DNA from 4 places in the Micromonospora sagamiensis genome. Region 3 is predicted to be linked to each of the others. Evidence: riboswitches for the same ligand, from Rfam matches in the RefSeq annotation. Region 3 holds a riboswitch; each other region holds the start of a gene.
What was found. A riboswitch is a leader RNA that binds a small molecule or an ion and turns the genes downstream of it on or off. The one in region 3 is predicted to bind cyclic di-AMP.

Region 1 (3,467 bases), 3.2 Mb from region 3:
GACGTCCGGTGCCCAGGCCGTGCCGGGTGACGTTCAGCGCCCCGGCCGCCGCGCCGGTGCGGATCGCGGTCCGGATGTCGCCGTCGCGGGCGATGACGGCGGCCACCCCGGCGGTCATCGAGTCCCCCGCGCCACGCGGGTCGGCCGCCTCCAACCGGGGCATGACGACCTCGAGGACCTCCCCGTCGACCAGGGCGAACGCCGGCTGCTCGGCCCGGCTCACCACCACCGTCTCGGCCCCGGCCGCGTGCAGGTCGTACATGGCGCGGGTCAGCTCGTCCTCGTCCGCCGAGCGGGCCCGTCCGTCGCGGAGCAGCTCCTCGTGGCTGACCTTGAGGAAGAACAACCCGCTGGCGAGCACCGCGTCGAGGTGCTCGCCGGAGAGGTCGGCGACCACCCGGCCACCGTTCGCGCCGAGGTCGGCGGCGAACCGGCGGTAGAGGTCGGGCGGGACGAGGGACGGCTCGCCGGGCCCGCTGAGCACGCTGACCGGCGCGCGCAGCCCTTCACCGAGCGCCAGGTTGTACAGCTCGTCCAGCTCGTGCCGGCGGAGCGGATGGCCGGGGACGTCGGCGACCTCCTGCCGGGCACCGTTGCGGCGGTCGTGCACGTATCCGCCGCTGGCGGTGTCCCGCAGCACCCGCTTCAGCTGCACCCCCTCGGTGATCAGCAACGGCTCCAGCACCTGGCCGATCTCGCCACCGAGGCTGGCGCAGAGCACCACGGGAACCCCGAGCGACATGATCATCCGGGCCTGCCAGACCCCCTGCCCGCCCGGGTGCAGGTGGAGTTCGGTCTCCTCGCTCGGCTGGTCGATGGTGACCGTCAGCACGGGTGCCGGCGCGAAGACCATCACGTACCCGTCGGGACCGTCCATGGGTGCCCGCCTCTCGTCCGCTCGCGCGGCCCGGGTTCCCCGCCCGGGGCCGCTCATGCGACCCCTTCAGGGGGTTGTGGAGGAGGGTGTCCGGGTCGTCCCGCCGGGGCGGTACGGCACGCGGCCCGCCACCCCCGGGTGGGGGACGACGGGCCGCGCCGGGTGGCTCAGTAGACCGACAGGTGGACGTGGTTGGTGTGGTCGCTCGACGGATCGCCGTTGGCCCCGCTGTACGACTTCCACCCGCTGCTGGGCAGCCAGATCTGCCGGTACCAGATGACGTAGAGCACCCCGAGCCGGCTGGCGTTGTTCTTGAAGTACGCCGCCAGGTTGTCGCCGTACGTCTTGTCGCCGCCGGTGGCGTCGCCGCCGAAGCCGCTCTTCTGTGCGGCGAAGTCGCAGGCCCGCCCCTTGGGGTGCTCACCCGAACCGCCGGGGCGGTAGCAGGAGACGTACCGGGTGAAGCCGGCGGCCTTGGCCTGGTTGAGCGCGTGCAGCGTACGCGGGGTGATGCAGCCGTCGGCGGGCGTCGGGTCGTTGACGCTGCACGACTCGGGTGGCCAGGACCCGTCGGGGTTGCGCGGCGCCGGCTTCGCGGTGGCGGACCGGGTCGAGTCGCTGCCCCCGCTGGGGCGGGTGGCCGCGGTCTTCCGGTTGGCGACCACCAGGGCCTGCTCGGCCTGCTGCTTGCGCTTTTCCATCACCGAGACCTGCTTGCGCTGCTCGGTGATCTCCCGGTTCAGTGCCGTCTTCGCCCGGTTGGCCTGCTCCCGGGTGGTCAGCAGGCCGCGTAGCTCGCGGTCCTCGTTGGCGGCGACCGCGTCCAGCGCGACGAGCCGGTCCATGAAGTTGTCCGGCGAGTCGCTGGACAGCAGTGCCGAGGCCGGTCCGAGTCGGCCGGTCCGGTACGCCAGCCCGGCGATCACGCCGACCTTCTGGTCCCGGACCGCCAGGTCCTTCTCGATGGTGGTGAGCTGTTCGTTGATCTTCTGCTGGCGGGCGACCGACTTCGCGAGCGCGTCCTTCGCGTCGAGCCAGCCCTTGCTGGCCGCCTCGAGTTGGGCGCGCAGGGCGGGGGTGCCTCCCTCGGGGTCGTCGCCGGGGGCCTTGGCCGCCAGCGGGGGCGCCGCCGCGGCGGGGACCACGCCGACCGGCGTGGCCGCGACGCCGAGGGCGAGCGTCGCGGCGATCAGGGCCGCCATCCGGGCGGCGGTACGTCGTACGGGTGCCACTACTGGCATGCACATGTCCTTCCGTCAGCCGCCGACCGGGTTAGCTGACGGGTTCGGGACGGAAGATCCCTACCGCTCACGCGGATGCACCCCAAGGACGTGGTTCCCCGGCTCGCCGTCATCGGCGATTAGGCGGCGGTCACCGCAGGCGCCGGAGGGCGCCGCCTGGCGTTGACCGGGTCCGAGACTACCGAAGCCGGTGTCCCAGGGGCAGCGTTGGCCACACCACTCCCAGGGGTCCTCACCGGCATATCCGACATAGGCGGACAATACACGCCGAGATTTAAGTTTGCCCTAATTACCACTCGACCCGGTCACAGACGCCGGGCGACTGGCCGGGCTCGAGCTGGAGCGTGGCGTGCTCGATGTGGAAGTCCTCGTGCAGCGCGGTCCGCGCGGCGGCGAGCACGGTGCCGACCTCGGCCGTCGGGTCCGTGGTCAGGTGGGCCGAGACGACCTCCATCCCCGAGGTGAGCGTCCAGAGGTGCAGGTCGTGCACCTCGACCACGCCGGGGACGGCGCCCAGCCGGTCGCGCACCGCGCCCACCTGGAGGTGCTCCGGCGCGGCCTGGACCAGGATGCGCAGCGCCGCCCGGCCCAGCCGCCAGGTGCGCGGCAGGATGAAGACCCCGATCGCCACCGCGACCAGCGGGTCGGCCCACCACCAGTCGGTCAGCGCGATGACCACCGCAGCGGTGATCACACCGACGGAGCCGAGCAGGTCGCCCAGCACCTCCAGGTAGGCCCCGCGCAGGTTGATGCTCTCCTTCGCGCCCTCGCGCAGCAGCCCGAAGGCGACCAGGTTCGCCAGCAGGCCGAGCACCGCCACCACCAGCATCGGGCCGGTGGTCACCTCCGGCGGGTCGCCGAACCGGCGGACCGCCTCGACGAGCACGTAGACCGCGACCCCGGAGAGGAGGACGGCGTTGGCCAGCGCGGCGAGCACCTCCAGCCGGTAGAGGCCGAAGGTGTGCTGCGGATCCCGGCCGGCCCGTCGGGCGGCGGTGATCGCCGCCAGCGCCATGCCGATGCCGAGCACGTCGGTGAACATGTGGCCGGCGTCGGAGAGCAGGGCCAGCGACCCGGTGCCGAGCGCGGTCACCGCCTCGACCGCCATCAGGACGGCGAGCAGCCCGAACGCGGCCCAGAGGCGGCCGGTGTGCCGCTGTGCGGCGTGTGCGATCCCGCCGTGGTGGTCATGACCTGCGCCCACGCCCCCACCCTCCGTTCCCCGTTCGGCCCGGACCCAATGTATGTTCACATCGCTATGTATGCAAGTAAGGGCGGGTCACCCGCCCGGAACGGAAGCGGCCGGCCGCCTGGAGAGGCAGCCGGCCGGGGCGGGGCGGACGGGTCAG
Region 2 (3,467 bases), 1.8 Mb from region 3:
GTGGCTTCCCTAATGTGGGGCACCGGCCGCTGTGGATCGTCTGCCCCGCCATCCTCTCCCTCGCGGGGCGCCCGGTGGTCTGGTCGCCAAAGGAGTTCGTGCCGGTGGCAACCCTGCCCCCTCAGCGTCACGCACCGGATCGACTCCCCACTCGTCCGGGTGGGCTCCGTCGGTTCGTTCGTACCCTGGTCACCCTGTCCGCCGCCGTCGTGGTCGGTGCCGGACTGCTCGCTGCTCCCGCGCAGGTCGCGCCCACTCCCGAGGAGATCGAGGCGCAGATCGACAAGCAGTGGGAGCAGTTGGAGCCCACCATCGAGAAGTACAACGAGGTCCGCAGCCAGCTCAAGGTCAACCAGAAGAAGTCGGCCGACCTGGCGAAGAAGATCCAGCCGCTCGCGCTGCAGAGCGACATGGCCATGAACCGGATCGGCGCCCTGGCCTCCCGGCACTACATGACCGGCCCGTCCCAGGAGATCGGCGCGCTGCTGGTCAGCGCGAAGCCGGGCACCCTGGCCGAGCAGATCGGCCTGCTCGACCGGCTCGCCGCCCACCAGCGCAAGGAACTCCAGGGCGTGCTGGCGATCCAGGCGAAGTACGAAGCCGAGAAGCAGAAGCTCGACACCCTCATCACCAGCCAGACCCAGCAGGAGAAGGACCTGGCGGCGAAGAAGGCGAAGATCGATACGGAGATCAAGCGGCTCCGGGCGTCCATGCCGAAGACCGCGGTCAGCGCCCCCGGCTGCCCGCTGATCAAGGGCGTGATCAGCAGCAAGGCCAACACCGCCATCAGGACCGCCTGCGCCCAGGTCGGTGACCCGTACGTCTGGGGTGCCACCGGGCCCAACTCGTTCGACTGCTCCGGGCTCACCCAGTACGCCTACAAGGCCGCGGGTATCCACCTGACCCACTTCACCGGCGCGCAGTGGCGTGAGACCAAGTCGATCAGCCGCTCCGAGGCCCGCCCCGGTGACCTGGTCTTCTTCTTCAGCGACCTGCACCACGTCGGGCTCTACCTGGGCAACGGCATCATGGTGCACGCCCCCCGGGCCGGTAAGCCGGTGCAGGTGGCCAGCATCAACCACATGCCGGTCGCGGGCTTCCGCCGCCCGTACTGACCGATCCATCCTGACGACGCGGGTCCCCGGCCACTGGCCGGGGACCCGCGTCGCGATGGGCCAACGAACGGCGCCCACAGTGGTTACTGTCGGAAATCGGCAGGTGGCACTCCCGCGAAGCGTGTTGCGGATCGACGACGGCCGTCCCTAGTCTCGGCACTTGCCGAGCCGGTGACAGGTCCGCCATTCGGAGGCGGCAACGGCTCGACACCGCCGAGTCGCACGACGCACGTCGCCACAACGAGAAACGTCGCCACAGCAGAGCGAGCCGGGGAACCACCAGCACCATCGGGGTGAATCCGTACGCCAGGTAGGGCGCTCCCTTCCCGCCCGAACCCGTCAGCTAACCCGGTAGGCGGTCAACGGAAGAAGGAGTACGGAGCCCGGTGGCACACCATGCCCCGCGGCCACCGTCCGCCCGGTCGGCCCCGGCTGCCCGGACGACGGCTGCGCCGCGTCCATGCTGGTCCCGCTTCACCACCGTCATCACCGTCCTCGCCGGAGCCGCCGTCCTCGTGACGGGCGGTGCCGGCGCGGCCCACGCCGAACCCTCGGTCGCCGAGATCGAACGTCAGATCGACCGGGAGTGGAACGCCCTCGAACCGGTTATCGAACAGCACAACGCCACCCGGCAGGCGCTCGCCACCAAGCGGCGGCAGGCGGCGGCCCTCACCGCCCGGATCGAGCCGCTGCGACGCCAGATCGACCAGGCGATGAGCAAGGTCGGCGGGCTCGCGATCCGGGCGTACAAGGGGGAGAACGCCTCCGCCCTGAACGCCATGCTGGCCAACCCGTCGCCAGCCACCGTCGTCCACCAGCTCGAACTGCTCGACCAGTTCGCCCGCCGGCAGCAGGACGACATCCGGCACGTGGTCGAGGTGCGAGACCAGCTCAGCGCCCGCAAGGCTCCGCTCGACCGGCTGATCGCACAGCTCGGTCAGGCCGAACGCCAACTGGACGCCAAGCGGCGGCAGATCGACGTCGACATCGCCCGCCTGCAGAAGATGCGCCTGAAGGCGTACGGCGACGGCGGTGGCACCAGCCTGCGCCCCGCCCCCTGCCCCGCCGTCTACCCGGGCGGTGCCGCCGGCCGGGCCGTCGGCTTCGCCTGCGCCCAGATCGGCAAGCCCTACGTCTGGGGGGCCGAGGGGCCGAACGCGTACGACTGCTCCGGGCTCACCCTCGCCGCCTGGGCACGGGCCGGGGTCACACTGCCGCACAACGCCGCCCAGCAGCGACGGGCGACCGCACCGGTGAGCCGGAACGACCTACGCCCCGGCGACCTCGTCTTCTACTACGCCGACCTGCACCACGTCGGCATGTACGTCGGCAACGGCTGGCTGGTGCACGCCTCCCGGGCCGGCGCGCCGGTGAAGATGAAGCGCGTCGACGACGGCCCGGTGCACAGTTACGGTCGGCCGGGCTGAGGTGGTAGCAGGGGACCCCTGTTACCGCATTTTGTGTAGCAGGGGTCCCCTGCAGCCACCTGACGAAGCGGAGCGAACACCATCACCACCACCGGAACGAGGGGTGGCGGGGGCGGCAACGTTCAGCGGGTGGGCCAGGTGCGCCAGTTCCGCCAGGCCCGGCTCGGGGTCGGCCCACGCTGCCCCTGGTAGCGCGAGCCGTAGACGGCGGAGCCGTACGGATGCTCGGCCGGCGAGGAGAGCCGGAAGATGCAGAGCTGACCGATCTTCATGCCGGGCCAGAGCGTGATCGGCAGATTGGCCACGTTGGAGAGTTCCAACGTCACGTGGCCGGAGAAGCCCGGGTCGATGAAACCGGCGGTGGAGTGGGTCAGCAGGCCGAGCCGGCCCAGGCTCGACTTGCCCTCCAACCGGCCCGCGAGCTGGTCGCCGAGCGAGATGACCTCCAGCGTGGAGGCGAGCACGAACTCGCCGGGGTGCAGCACGAAGGGCTCTCCCTCGGGCACCTCCACCAGCGAGGTGAGGTCGTCCTGCTGCCGCGCCGGGTCGATGTGGGTGTAGAGGTGGTTGTTGAAGACCCGGAAGAGCCGGTCCAGGCGTACGTCGATGCTGGAGGGCTGCACCAGACTCGCGTCGAACGGCTCCAGCGCCAGCGTGCCAGCCTTGATCTCGCTGACGAGGTCCCGGTCGGAGAGCAGCATCGCACCACCATAGCGAGGACCACCGGCCCCACGATCCGGCGGGTGACCAGCGCGTCGGGCTGCGTTTTCGTACGCGTGTTCGATAGGATGTCGGTATGGCTTCCTGGTCCGAGTTCGCCGCCGACGAGCCCCGCCTCGCCGACGCGATCCGCCTTCTCATGCAGCAGTACGGCCCGGGCTTCGGCTACCTGGCCACGGTCCGGGCCGACGGTGGCCCCCGGGTC
Region 3 (3,467 bases):
CACCGGCCCGGCCGGCGGCGTACCGGTCGTGGTGGTCGCGTCCAGTGCGGTCGGCCAGCCCCCGGTCCGGCCGCTGGTCGGCACCGACGCCGGTGCGGCCGGCTCCCGGGCACCACCGCCTCGCTGACCTGTCCGCCCCGGGTGTCCCGTCCCCGGGGTCCGAGCTGATCCGACGAACCTCACCCCGCACCGCCGACGGTCCACCGGTGGCTGCGACGATGGTCGCGCCCCGCGCCCGAGGCGTCCGTGCGGCCCCCACCCGCTCCGTGTTCCGTGAGGTGCCGACGATGGACATCGTTCTCTACGAGTTCCTGGTGGACGTGCCCCGGGCGGCCGCCATCTGGTCCGCCCTGCTCGTGCTCGCCCTGACCGTGCTCACCGTCCTGGTGGCACGCCCCGAGCGGGAACGGGAGGGGGTGCCGCCCCCACCCGCCCCGGACCCGGCCGCTGGCGACCCCGCCGTCGGCGACCCGGCCGACCTGCGCCGGTACGCCGAGGAGGTGGCCGTCGCCGCGGCCGGGGCCGCGCAGACCGCCCGCCGCCGTCGGACGGAGTGGCTGACCGCGCAGGAGCGGGTCGACCAGGCCTGGCGGGCGTACGACGAGGCGGAGACCGCTGCCCGTCGCTTCGCCGGGGCCACCGCCCTGCCCGCCCCCCGGACGCCCCGCACCCCGGCCGAGTACGTCGCCCGCGAGCGGTTCCTGCACCGGTCCGCGATGGCCGCGTACTGGCGGGGGGACCTGTCGGTGCGGGAGCTCAGCGACGTGTTCGCCCGCCGCAACGGGTGGGACCCCCGTCTGCACCCGGTCGTGCAGGAGGCGGTCCTGCACCGGGTGCTGCGCGACCTACGGCGGGTGGAGTACCGGACGGCGGCCGAGCGGGAGCGGGCGGCCTGGCAGCGGGCCGAGGTGGCCGCCAGGGCGGCGCGGTCCCTGGCGGAGGAGGCGTCCCTCGCCGCGGAGCGCCTCCGGGCGAGCACCTCGACGGTCGTCGCCGCGTCCCGACGTGTGCCCGGCGCGGTCCGTCCCGCTGCCCGGTGGCGGCCGGCGCGGGTGGGCTGACCCTGACCTGACCGGTCCCGTTCCCGGGCCGCTGCGGGGTCCCTGTGGCACTGCGGGGTCACCGCAGCCGGCGGCGTGACCGGATCGTGACGTGACCCGGGCCACGCCCTGCCGTGCGGCACGTTCGACCCCGGTCGTCCCGTTCCGCGCCCGGTGCGGCGGCCCGGTTGTGCCGACCCGTGGCGGTAACCGCCTCGACGATGACTGGTAAACGGCTCGTCCCATTGAGCGACGTCAGCCCGGCAACGCACCGAAATTCCGGGTGTGAGGGGCCGTTCAGCCTGCTCACGAGGGTTGGCAGCGGATCGAGGTATCAGTAGTGTCGGCCCGTCTGGTGCGGTCGTAGGTCGCAAAGGGCGACACCGCGCCGGCCCGCTTAATCGTGCTCGACGAGCCGGGGACCCACGTACGTCCGGGGTGAATCCGCGGGGCCGACCCGCGGTAGGGCGATCTTCCCGCCCGAATCCGTCAGCTAACCCGGTAGGCGGTATCGGAAGGAGTAGTCCGTGCTGTACACCCCCGTTTCCCGGTTCCTCCACGGTGCCCAGGTGCCGCCGGCCGGCCGTCCGCGTCGCCGGCACTGACTCCGGCGTCCGCCCTCAGACGCCGTCCGAGCGGGCACCCTCCGCGACCCGTCGATCCCGCGTGCGGTACGTCCGCGCGCCGATGAGGTGCGCCGCTCTCCACCCCTGCCTTCCGTGGAGGAATCCGTGAAGTACCCGGTCCCGCGACCGTTCACCCTGTTCCGAACCCGCCGGTCCTACCAGGTGACCGCCTCGGCGGCGGTGCTGGTGGCGGCGTCCACCGCCGGCGTCCTGCTCGTCGACCCCGACACTCCGGTGCGCCGGGACGACACCGTCGCCACGGCGGCCGAGCCGGACCGGTCGACCGCCGCCTCCCGGCACCGCGACCGCGCCACCGCGTCCCCGGCCACCCCGTCCGCCGTCGCCACCACCCCACCGGCCACCGCGGCGACGCCGGCCACCCGGTCCGCCTCGCCCGCCGCCACCCGCTCGGCGGACCCGGACCTGACAACCAGCCCCACCCCGCCGAAGCCGCCCGCGTCGAAGGTGCTCGACATCCAGTACCAGGAGCAGACCACCTTCTACTACTGCGGTCCGGCCGCCACCCGGATCGCGCTCACCGCCCGGGACGTCGTCCGCAGCCAGGACGACCTCGCCCGGCGGCTGAACACCACCGAGGCCGGCACCAACTCCGCCGAGGACACCACCCGGGTCCTCAACGACCTCGTCGGCCGGGACGTCTACCGGACCCGGACGATCCCCGGTGGCGCGGCCACCCCGGCCCAGATGGACCGGCTCCAGGCCGACGTGGTGCGGGCCGTCGGCAACGGGTACGCCGTCGTGGTGAACATCGCCGGTTCCGCCACCGACGTGGCGGGCGGATGGCACTCCTACCCCGGCGGGCACTACCTGACCGTGGTCGGTTACCGGGACAACGGTCGTACCGTCAAGATCGCGGACCCGGCGAACGCCGCCGCCGGTTCGTACTGGATGACCACCATCAGCCTGGCGCACTGGGCCGCCACCCGCGGCTACTCCGCCTGACCCGCGCGGGGGTGCAACCGCTGCGGTGGTAGGAGGGGACCCCTGCTCCTCAAAATGCGGTAACAGGGGACCCCTCCTACCACCCGCGGGGGCGCCGGGTTCAGCCGGTGACGGACTCCGTCCCGACCGGCCGGTGCGTGTCGCCGGTGCGGGAGGCTGGCACGGCGGCTGGCGCGAGGTGCGCCCGGGCGGCCGACAGGAACCCCTCGGCGTACGACTCGACCGGGAAGTCGCCGAGGTAGTGGGTGCGCATCGCCCAGCGGGCCTCGGCCAGCGGGTCGGTGCCGAGCAGCCGCTCCAGGACGTCGTCGACGTCGGCCAGGTCCCGGCGCAGCACGTAGCCGGAGCGGGCCAGCGGGAAGCGCTCGGTGAACGCGTCGCCGTCGGCGCCCATGTCGGTCACCGCGTACGGCTTGCCCGAGTAGAGGTAGTCGGAGATCACCCCGGAGACGTCGGAGATCAGCGCGTCGGAGCGGTTCACGCAGTCGACCAGACTCATCGCCCGACTGGCCTCGGTGCCCCAGACGTGCTGCCGGCCGGTGCGGGAGCGGTCCGCCGCGAGCACCTCCTCCACCCGGGCGAGCTGCCGGGCCGACTCCGGGTTCTGCGCGGTGTACGGGTGGGCCCGCAGGATCACCGTCGCGCCCCGGGCCAGCAGCCGCCCGACCAGCGCCTCGGCCACCGGCAGCGAGCAGTAGTTGGCGTCCGCGTGGTGCCCGGTCCAGGTGGGCGTGTAGAGCACGGTCGGCTGGGCCGGCATCGGCAGCGGCGGCCGGCGTACCCCGATCGCCTCCACCTGGGGACGGCCGACGACGACGAACTTCTCCGCCGGGATCTG
Region 4 (3,467 bases), 1.4 Mb from region 3:
GTCCGGCCGGGGCACCCGCCGCACCAGGACCGTTGGGAGAAGCATGGGCCACGACCACAGCCGTCCCACCGCCGCCGCGCCACCGCGCGTACGGCGCGTCCTGATCGCGACCGTGGTCCCGCTCTTCCTGGTGACCCTGGTCGCGGCGCTGGTGCTCTGGCCCCGGGACACGCCGTCGGTCGGCGGTGGCGAGGACGCGCCCCGCTACCACGGCACGGTGACGCGGGTGGTGACCGAGCCCTGCCCACCCGCCCCGGAGACCCCGGAGGGGACGACGGAGGGGCCGTGCGGCACCGCCACGGTCACCGTCGACACCGGGCCGGACGCCGGACAGCGGGTCGACACCCCTCTGCCGGCCGGCCCGGGAGCGCCGTCGGTCGAGGTCGGCGACGAGATCGTCCTGGTGGTGCTGACCGACCCGGCCGACCCGACGGTCAGCGCCTACAGCATCGCCGCCCACCAGCGGGGCAAGCCGCTGATCTGGCTGGCGCTGGCGTTCGCCGTCGCCATCGTCGCGTTCGGTCGGTGGCGCGGTCTGGCCGCGCTCGGCGGACTGGCGGCCAGCTTCGCCATCCTGCTCACCTTCGTACTGCCGGGCATCAGCGCCGGGCAGGCTCCGCTGCCGGTGGCGGTCACCGGCGCCGCGCTGATCATGTTCGTGGTGCTGTACCTCACCCACGGGGTCACCGCGCAGACCTCCGTCGCCGTCCTCGGCACCCTGGCCAGCCTGGTGCTCACCGGCCTGCTCGGCAGCCTGGCGACCGCGTTCACCCACCTCACCGGGTACGGCTCCGAGGACGCCACCACGCTGTCGATGTTCCAAGCCGACGTGGACCTGCACGGGTTGCTCCTGGCCGGGATCATCATCGGCTCCCTGGGCGTCCTGGACGACGTCACGGTCACCCAGGCGGCCACGGTCACCGAGCTGGCCCACGCCAACCCCGGTCTCACCCGGCTCCAGCTCTACCGGGCGGCCACCCGGGTCGGCCGGGCGCACATCGCCTCGACGGTCAACACGATCGTGCTCGCGTACGCGGGCGCGTCGTTGCCCCTGCTGCTGTTGCTGACCGCCGACACGCGCGGGGTCAGCGAGATCGTCACCAGCGAGTTCCTCGCCCAGGAGATCGTCCGCAGCATCGTCGCGACGCTCGGCCTGATCGCCGCCGTACCGATCACCACCGGCCTGGCCGCCCTGGTGACCACCGCCGGCCGGGGTGGTACGCCAACCCGCCGGCTGCCCCGGCCCGCCGGCGAGCGGGACGAGGCCCTCGCCGCCCTGAGCGGCCCCCGGGCCGCCACCGGACCGACCGATTCCGCGCCCGCTCCGGGCCGCTCGGCGGACACGGATCCGACATGGTGACACTCCATAACGTCACCGCCAACCGCCCTGATCTTGACAAATGTGACAGGAGTGACGGAAAGCATTAGGGAAATAACGCTTTTGGTCGGGATCCGGGCGTAGAACCCCATGCCCGCCGTCAGGTAACCTCGCTGCCGGTTACCGCCGAAGGCGCGCACCGGCGCCAGCGGGGCCACCGCCTAATCGCCCACCGGCGAACCGGGGAACCAGGTTCATGGGGTGCATCCGCGTCAGCGGTAGGGGCCACTTCCGCCCCGAACCCGTCAGCTAACCCGGTCGGCGGTCGACGGAAGGGAAAACTGTGACGGCACCCCTGCGCCGCTGGCTGAAACCTGTCGTGGTCGTGATCGCCGCCCTCGCCGTGGCCGCTGGGCCCGCGCCGGCACTGGCGGAGCCGTCGAGCCCGTCGGGGCACGACGGAGAACAGCCCACGCTCCTCAACGAGGTCATCGAGGAGGCGAACCGCAGCTACACCCAGGCCCAGGCGAAACTGAACGCCTCGAAGAAGCGTCAGCTCACCCTCGCCCTGGAGGTCGAGCGGACCCGGAACGAGTTGAAGGCGCTCACCCCACAGGTGGCCACGATCGCGGTGCGGTCCTACATGACCGGCCGGGTCGGCCCCGCCTCCATGCTGCTGGACAGCGACACGCCCGACTCGTTCGTCAAGCGGGCCGCCGCGCTGGACGAGATGAACATGGTCAACAGCAAGAAGGTCGCCGCCGTCGCCGCCGTCAAGGAGCAGGCGGAACGGGCCAAGAAGGCGCTCGACGCCGAGGTGCTGGAGCAGCAGAAGCAGGCGGACATCCTGCAGAAGCGCAAGCGCGAGGCGGAGCGGTCGCTCGCCCTCGTCGGCGGCGTCGGGCTGACCGGTGGCCTGGTGGACGCCACCTCCCCGATCGCCCGGATCGGCCCCGGGCGGGACAGCAACGGCAACTGGCGCCCGCTGGGCTGCACCGAGGACGACCCGACCACCGGCGGCTGCATCACCCCGCGCACCCTGCACATGTACAGGGAGGTCAAGCGGGCCGGCTTCAACCTCTTCGTCGGGTGCTACCGGCCGGGCGGGCCGTACGAGCACCCGAAGGGGCGGGCCTGCGACTGGTCGCTCCAGAAGTCGGGGTTCAGCAGCTGGGACACCCGCGCGGAGCGGATGTACGGCAACAACCTCACCGCGTTCCTGGTCCGTAACGCCGACCGGCTCGGCATCTACTACGTGATCTGGAACAAGCAGATCTGGTTCCCGGCAACCGGCTGGAAGTCGTACAGCGGCCCCTCCGACCACACCGACCACGTACACGTGTCCATGCTCTGACCTGCGCCGGACGAACACGGGCCCCGCCTCCACACACCTGGGAGAGCGGGGCCTGTTCGCGTTACCGGGTCGACGCCGGTGGGCCAGGGCCGCCGGCCACCCGCGCCGCCGGCCGGGCGGAGTTCAGCTGCCTGAGGGGGCCGTGAGGGCGGCCGGGCCGGCGACGAGGGCGACGTCCTCGCTGGCGGGCATCGCACGGACCATCCGCACCTCGCCGGCGGCCAGGCGGTACGACATGCCGACCACCGCGCACCGCCCGTCCCGCACCGCCCGGTTCAGGGTCACCGAGCGCTCCAGCAGCAGTTCGACGGTGTGGTCGATGTGGATGTCGACGATCCCGTCGATGTCGTCGACGCCCTCCCGGGCGGCCCGGCGGAGGCTCGGCACCACCGCGCCGACGACCGCCCCCAGGTAGCCGGAGGGCGTCGCCCCGGTGCCGTCGGCCTCCCGGGCGGCCTGCACCGCGCCGCAGGAGTCGTGGCCGAGGACGACAACCAGTGGGGTCTCCAGGACGGTGATCGCGTACTCGACGCTGCCGAGCACCTCGGCCCCGACGGTGTGCCCGGCGGTCCGGACGACGAAGAGGTCACCGAGGCCCCGGTCGAAGATGATCTCGGCGGCGAGGCGGGAGTCGGAGCAGCCGACCAGGACCGCGAAGGGGTGCTGCCCGTCGGCGACCGCGGTTCGGTGACCGGCGTCCTGGTTGGGGTGCAGCGGGCTGCCGGTGACGAAACGCCGGTTGCCCGCGAGCAGTTCGTCCAGCGCCTGCGCGGGACTCGTCGGAGGCTGCTGCGT

Region 1: linked by a shared signal. The riboswitch ahead of IGA62_RS04715 (coiled-coil domain-containing protein) and the one ahead of IGA62_RS21790 (C39 family peptidase) in region 3 are both predicted to bind cyclic di-AMP.
Region 2: linked by a shared signal. The riboswitch ahead of IGA62_RS13465 (C40 family peptidase) and the one ahead of IGA62_RS21790 (C39 family peptidase) in region 3 are both predicted to bind cyclic di-AMP.
Region 4: linked by a shared signal. The riboswitch ahead of IGA62_RS15655 (coiled-coil domain-containing protein) and the one ahead of IGA62_RS21790 (C39 family peptidase) in region 3 are both predicted to bind cyclic di-AMP.

The regions. Positions count from the first base shown of each region.
Region 1 covers NZ_AP023438.1:1,159,526-1,162,992, reverse strand. Annotated here, with positions in the region: gene IGA62_RS04720 (PfkB family carbohydrate kinase) at 1-877, opposite strand, end outside; gene IGA62_RS04715 (coiled-coil domain-containing protein) at 1,045-2,118, opposite strand; cyclic di-AMP (ydaO/yuaA leader) riboswitch at 2,123-2,254, opposite strand; gene IGA62_RS04710 (cation diffusion facilitator family transporter) at 2,408-3,322, opposite strand; gene IGA62_RS04705 (HelD family protein) at 3,464-3,467, opposite strand, start outside.
Region 2 covers NZ_AP023438.1:3,101,022-3,104,488, forward strand. Annotated here, with positions in the region: gene IGA62_RS13460 (C40 family peptidase) at 99-1,115, shown strand; cyclic di-AMP (ydaO/yuaA leader) riboswitch at 1,357-1,488, shown strand; gene IGA62_RS13465 (C40 family peptidase) at 1,502-2,542, shown strand; gene dcd (dCTP deaminase) at 2,665-3,243, opposite strand; gene IGA62_RS13475 (pyridoxamine 5'-phosphate oxidase family protein) at 3,339-3,467, shown strand, end outside.
Region 3 covers NZ_AP023438.1:4,926,597-4,930,063, forward strand. Annotated here, with positions in the region: gene IGA62_RS21780 (hypothetical protein) at 1-127, shown strand, start outside; gene IGA62_RS21785 (hypothetical protein) at 288-1,061, shown strand; cyclic di-AMP (ydaO/yuaA leader) riboswitch at 1,425-1,563, shown strand; gene IGA62_RS21790 (C39 family peptidase) at 1,760-2,629, shown strand; gene IGA62_RS21795 (CDP-glycerol glycerophosphotransferase family protein) at 2,730-3,467, opposite strand, start outside.
Region 4 covers NZ_AP023438.1:3,544,469-3,547,935, reverse strand. Annotated here, with positions in the region: gene IGA62_RS15660 (YibE/F family protein) at 44-1,360, shown strand; cyclic di-AMP (ydaO/yuaA leader) riboswitch at 1,527-1,657, shown strand; gene IGA62_RS15655 (coiled-coil domain-containing protein) at 1,662-2,672, shown strand; gene IGA62_RS15650 (carbonic anhydrase) at 2,796-3,467, opposite strand, start outside.